One region of the Streptomyces sp. BBFR25 genome, then DNA from elsewhere that is predicted to be linked to it. Evidence: riboswitches for the same ligand, from Rfam matches in the RefSeq annotation. Region 1 holds a riboswitch; the other holds the start of a gene.
The links. Region 1 has a riboswitch for cobalamin ahead of ACGH52_RS31025 ((2Fe-2S) ferredoxin domain-containing protein). Riboswitches for the same ligand answer to the same signal wherever they lie in the genome.
Positions count from the first base shown of each region.

Region 2: another riboswitch for cobalamin. It lies ahead of ACGH52_RS25645 (ribonucleoside-diphosphate reductase subunit alpha); the one in region 1 lies ahead of ACGH52_RS31025 ((2Fe-2S) ferredoxin domain-containing protein).

Region 1 covers NZ_CP172447.1:6,806,769-6,809,633, forward strand. The annotation lists gene ACGH52_RS31020 (ferric reductase-like transmembrane domain-containing protein) at 31-1,017, shown strand; cobalamin riboswitch at 1,087-1,213, shown strand; gene ACGH52_RS31025 ((2Fe-2S) ferredoxin domain-containing protein) at 1,276-1,683, shown strand; gene ACGH52_RS31030 (NUDIX domain-containing protein) at 1,943-2,608, opposite strand; partial or broken gene ACGH52_RS31035 (DUF4406 domain-containing protein) at 2,605-2,730, opposite strand.
Region 2 covers NZ_CP172447.1:5,594,340-5,597,816, reverse strand. The annotation lists gene mctP (monocarboxylate uptake permease MctP) at 1-1,041, shown strand, start outside; gene ACGH52_RS25650 (GNAT family N-acetyltransferase) at 1,114-1,620, shown strand; cobalamin riboswitch at 1,681-1,840, shown strand; gene ACGH52_RS25645 (ribonucleoside-diphosphate reductase subunit alpha) at 1,961-3,477, shown strand, end outside.

The DNA.
Region 1 (2,865 bases):
CCCCGCGATAGTCCGTGCCCGGGAGGCCCGATGCTGTCAGACGCGAGGCCGGACGAAGACGGGTCGGCGGACCCGCCCGGGCGGCAACGTCCTCCCGGTGACCGCGTCGCGCTGCGCGGCGACCTGCGGTCCGCCCTGCCCGACGCCACCGCGGCGGTGGTGGTCACGGCGCTCGTCTTCGCGCTCCTGTACGCCCGCATGGAATCGGGTGCTTCGGACACCGTCGCGGTCATGCCGTTCATGGACGATCCCGGTACGTACTGGATGTACCTGCTCAGCCAGGCGTTCGGATGGTCGGGGCTGCTGTGGGCCTGGGGCACGGTCATGCTCGGCCTGCTGCTGTCGGGACCACGCCCCACCCGGCTGCCGGTCTCCCGGCAGGTACTGGAGCGCTGGCACCGCACCACGAGCCTGACGACCATGGCGCTGATGGCGGCGCACGCGCTGATGTTCGCGGCCGAACTCGTGCGCTACGAGACGGAGGTGGACTGGGCGGAACGGCTCTGGGTGGGCTTCGCGGACACCTTCGTGCCGGGCTGGTACGACTCCGGAACCGGCCGGATCGCCATCCCGCTCGGCCAGGGCGCCCTGTACTTGGCGATCCCGCTGGGGCTGCTGTTCTACGTCCGGCACCGCATCGGAGCGAACACCTGGCGGCGGCTGCACCGTTTCGTGATCGTCGTCTACGTGCTCAGCGTGTGGCACACGCTGCTGTACGGAACCAACGTCTGGTACGGGGAATGGCCCCGCACCGTCCTGTGGCTGCTGCAACTGCCGGTCGCGGCACTGCTGTTGCTCCGCCTGCTGCGACCGGCCCGGCGGGCCGAACGGCTGGGCTCCGCCCGCGGGCGCGGTGGCGCGGCCCGGCCCGGGTGGTGGATGCGGGGGGCAGGCCGGGTCGCCGCCGCGGCCGTCGTCGTCGGGCTCGTCGTCGTGGCGGTGTCGGGCCGTGACGGCGGACGGGACCGCCCGACCCACGCGCCCGCGACCGCCCCGCACGAACAGGAGACGGACTGACGGCCAATACCGGGCGGGTGGGACGGAGTTCCCGGGATGGCATGATGGCCGGCGACAAGGCGACGGCGGAACGAGGAAGCCGGTGTGAATCCGGCGCGGTCCCGCCACTGTGATCGGCGAGCGAGTCCCGACTGGCCACTGCCCGGCAACGGGTGGGAAGGCCGGGACGAGCATCGACCCGAGAGCCAGGAGACTCACGCGGTCGCCTCCTCGACGGACCACCGGGGCGGATCTCCCCGGAGAGAGGGACGGCACCGCATGCCCGCAACGCCGACCGGACGAACGCCAGAGGACGCGAGGCCCGCGACGGCCCACGGCCGCCCCGTACCCTGCCGCATCGTCGTGTGCCGCGACTGCTGCTGCGGCAGCCCCAAGGTGACCGGCGTCGACCACGCGGCCCAGATCGAACGCCTGCGCGCCGCGGCACCGGTACGCGTCTCCGACTGCCTCGACGTCTGCGAACAGGCCAACGTCGTCGTCGTACAGCCCTCCGCGCGGGGCCGGGCCGCCGGAGCCCGGTCCGTCTGGCTGGGGCTGGTCAACGACCCGGACGCCACCGAGGACATCGCGGCCTGGGTACGCGCCGGCGGACCGGGCGTCGCACCCCGGCCGGACATCCTCGACCTGTACGCCATCACGCCGCCGCACCGGCGTACGGCCTCCTGACCGCGCGCGGACGGAGAGCCCGGCGAGGATCGGCCAGGTGGTCCTCCAGGGCACGCGCCGGCCCGACCGCGCTGACTCCCGACCAGGAGCCGGACATGTTCACGCCGATCCCAGGCGCAGTCACTCTCCCATCCAGGTAGTTGTCATAAGGCAAATAAATAATCGACCATAACGGCATGAAGTAGTCAAGAAAACCGAACAACGAGGGTAGAAGGGGCAGTTCAGCTGTACCGCACGTGGCCTGAAACGGGCGGCCGTTCTACTGTCGGGCGAAGGGCCCGGACAGGGCAGCCCATTGCAGGAGCATGACGGTCTTGCCGTCGGCGATACGTCCGTCGCGGGTCATCGCGAGGGCCTCGGCGAAGGGGAGTTCGAGGACTTCGATGTCCTCGCCTTCCTCCTCGACTCCTCCGCCCGTGCCGGTCCGGTCGGCCGGGGTGTAGGGGGCGGCGAAGAAGTGGAGGCGCTCGGTGACGGAGCCCGGGCTCATGTAGGCGTCGAGCACGTGGGTGAGAGGGCCGAGTCCGATGCCGAGTTCTTCGGCGCTCTCGCGGCGGATCGCGGTGTGCGGGTCCTGGGCGTCGAGCAGTCCGGCCGCCGCCTCGATGAGCATGCCGTCGGGATGGCCGTTCACGTAGGCGGGGTAGCGGAACTGGCGGGTGAGCAGGACGCGGCCGCGTTCGGTGTCGTAGGGCAGGACGACGGCGCCGTTGCCGCGGTCGTAGGTCTCGCGCTGCTGGGTCTCCCACCGTCCGTCGCGGCGCCGGTAGTCAAAGGTGGTGCGGCGCAGGACGTGCCAGCCCTGGGAGGTGAGTTCGACGTCGCGTATCCGGACGTCGGGGTTGCGGGTGAGGTCGCGTCCGGCGAGGTGGAGACCGGTGCGTCCGCGGTGATCGGGGGTGTCGACACCCGGGCGGCTCCTCACCTGGTCTCCTGCGGGGTGCGGCGCGGAATCTCGGCGACGTCGTGGTAGACGGGCAGCCCGCGGCGGCGGGCGGTGGCGACGTCCTGGTCGGCGCCGGCGGACTCGCCCGGCAGGCGCAGCACGGTGGGAGAAGATCACCGGACTGATCACCGACGCCGATCCTCACGACACGGTCATCGAGCAGCTCAGGACACTCGGCGTGGGGGTCCGTGCAGCCTGATGAGCCGAAGAACCGGGCTGTCGGGCCGCAGGAGCGC
Region 2 (3,477 bases), 1.2 Mb from region 1:
CTGCGCGCGCCCGCGCTGATCGCGTTCGTGAAGGACACGCTGATCTACATCGTCATCGCGGTGGCGATCATCTACATCCCCATCAAGCTGGGCGGGTTCGACGACATCTTCGCGTCGGCGAGCGACAAGTTCACCGAGACGGGCGCGGGCGGAGTGGTACCGAACGCGGGCGGCCAGTGGACGTACGCGACCCTGGCGCTCGGTTCGGCGCTCGCGCTCTTCATGTATCCGCACTCGATCACCGCCACGCTGTCCTCGCGCAGCCGTGAGGTGATCCGCCGCAACACCACGATCCTGCCGCTGTACTCACTGATGCTGGGCCTGCTCGCGCTGCTCGGCTTCATGGCGATCGCGGCCGGGGTCAAGGTGGAGAACGGCCAGCTGGCGATCCCGCAGCTGTTCGAGACCATGTTCCCGGACTGGTTCGCGGGCGTGGCCTTCGCGGCGATCGGCATCGGCGCCCTGGTCCCGGCGGCGATCATGTCGATCGCGGCCGCGAACCTGTTCACCCGCAACATCTACAAGGACTTCATCAAGCCCGACGCCACCCCGGCGCAGGAGACGAAGGTCTCCAAGCTGGTGTCGCTGCTGGTGAAGGTGGGCGCGCTGGTCTTCGTCCTGGGCATGGACAAGACGGTCGCGATCAACTTCCAGCTGCTGGGCGGCATCTGGATCCTGCAGACCTTCCCGGCCCTGGTCGGCGGCCTGTTCACCCGCTGGTTCCACCGCTGGGCGCTGCTCGGCGGCTGGGCGGTCGGCATGGTCTACGGCACGGTCGCCGCCTACGGTGTCGCCTCGCCGACCCAGAAGCACTTCGGCGGCTCCTCCGACGAGATCCCCGGCATCGGCGAGATCGGCTACATCGGTCTCACCGCCTTCGTGCTGAACGTCCTGGTCACCGTGGTCCTGACCTTCGTCCTGAGGGCGGCCAAGGCGCCCGACGGCGTCGACGAGACCAAGCCGAGCGACTACACGGCGGACGCCGGCGACCCCGGCGTCCAGGTGGAACTGCCGCCGGCCACGGCGGGCAGCTCGCACTAGCGGCGCCACGTCAGCGGGCCGTCGGAGAAATCCGGCGGCCCGTTGTCGTACCCGTCGGGCACACTCGGCGTCATGGACTTCGTGATCCGGCGGGCGAGCGCCGAGGAGTACGACACCCTCGGCGAGATCACCGCGCAGGCCTACTTGGGCGACAACCTCCTCGACTTCGGGGCGAGCGACTCCTACCTGGAGGAGCTGCGCGACGTGGCCAAGCGGGCCGCGGCCGCCGAGGTGCTGGTCGCCGCGGCGGGCGCCCAGGTGCTCGGCGGCGTGACCTTCGTGCCGTCCGGCGGCCCCATGGCGGACATCGCGCGTCCCGGCGAGGCCGAGATACGCATGCTCGCCGTCGCCCGCGAGGCACGCGGCCGCGGGGCCGGCGAGGCCCTCGTGCGGGCCTGCGTCGACCGCGCCCGGTCCGTGCCGGACTGCGCGGGCGTCGTGCTGTCGACCCAGCGCGCCATGCACACCGCCCACCGCCTCTACGAACGCCTGGGCTTTTGCCGCACCCCCGCCCGCGACTGGAACCCCCTGCCGGAGCTGGACGACATCATGCTGCTCGCCTACGGGCTGACGCTCTGACGCCAGCCCAGAGCGACACCTGACGCGCCGTCCGGACACAACATCTGGGGGTGCTCGCGTCACCCGGCACAAGATGTATGCTCGTGCTCGCTGTCGCCGCAGGGGAATCCGGTGCGAATCCGGAACTGTCCCGCAACGGTGTACTTGCGTGCATCCGTACGTCTTCACGTGCGCGCACGCCTGTCCAGTCCGAGGACCTGCCGACAGTGCGCCCGGCCGCCTTGGCCCGGGTGCCATGACGTCCGGGCCTCGTGGAATGGGCCGGTGGACGCGACGCCGTGCGCGCTCGTGAGCCCCCTGCCCTCCGCCAGGCCCCGTGCCGAGCGAGGGAGTGCTCCACGTGACCATCGCGCCAGCCGATCCGGCTTCAGCGACCCCGGTGACGGCGACCGGGGAACCCGACGGACCCGGTGCCGCCCTGCTGCGGACCCTGACCGGGCTGACCGCCGACCTCCAGGGCGCCGACCCCGGCCGGGTGGCCGCCGCCGCGCTGCGGGGCCGGTCCGCCCATGCCGACGAGGCCGAGCTGCGCGAGCTGGCCACGGAGGCGGCGGCCGGTCTGATCTCCGAGGACCCGGTCTACTCCCGGCTGGCCGCCCGGCTGCTGACCATCGGCATCCGCGCCGAGGCCGCCTCCCAGGGCGTCGCCGCCTTCACCGACTCGGTCGCCACCGGCCACCGCGAGGGCCTGATCGCCGACCGCACCGCCGCGTTCGTCCGGCTGCACGCGGCCCGCCTGGACGCGCTGATCGACCCGGACGCCGACGACCGCTTCGGCTACTTCGGGCTGCGCACCCTCTACAGCCGCTACCTGCTCCGGCACCCCATCACCCGCAAGCCCGTCGAGACGCCCCAGCACTTCCTGCTGCGGGTCGCCGCCGGACTCGCCGAGGACGACACGGACCGCGCGGTGGACGAGGTCGCCGCCCTGTACGGCCTGATGAGCCGCCTGGACTACCTCCCCTCCTCCCCCACCCTCTTCAACTCCGGCACCCGGCACGCCCAGATGTCGTCCTGCTACCTCCTGGACTCCCCCAAGGACGAGCTGGACTCCCTCTACGACCGCCTCCACCAGGTCGCCCGCCTCTCCAAGCACGCCGGCGGCATCGGCATCGCCTACTCCCGCGTCCGCGCCCGGGGTTCGCTGATCCGCGGCACCAACGGACACTCCAACGGCATCGTCCCGTTCCTGAAGACGCTGGACGCCTCGGTCGCCGCCGTGAACCAGGGCGGCCGCCGCAAGGGCGCCGCGGCGGTCTACCTGGAGACCTGGCACGCGGACGTCGAGGAGTTCCTGGAGCTGCGGGACAACACCGGCGAGGACGCCCGCCGTACGCACAACCTGAACCTCGCGCACTGGGTCCCGGACGAGTTCATGCGCCGGGTGGACGCCGACGGGACCTGGTCGCTGTTCTCCCCCGCCGACGTGCCGGAGCTGACCGACCTGTGGGGCGAGGAGTTCGACGCGGCCTACCGCAGGGCCGAGGAAGCGGGGCTCGCCCGCAAGTCGCTGCCCGCCCGTGAGCTGTACGGCCGCATGATGCGCACCCTCGCGCAGACCGGCAACGGCTGGATGACCTTCAAGGACACCGCCAACCGCACCGCGAACCAGACCGCGACCCCCGGCCACGTCGTCCACTCCTCCAACCTCTGCACGGAGATCCTGGAGGTCACCGACGACGGGGAGACGGCGGTCTGCAACCTGGGCTCGGTCAACCTCGGCGCCTTCGCCGACCCCGCGAGCGGCGACATGGACTGGGCGCGCCTGGACGCCACCGTCCGCACCGCCGTCACCTTCCTGGACCGGGTCGTCGACATCAACTTCTACCCGACCGAGCAGGCGGCCCGCTCCAACGC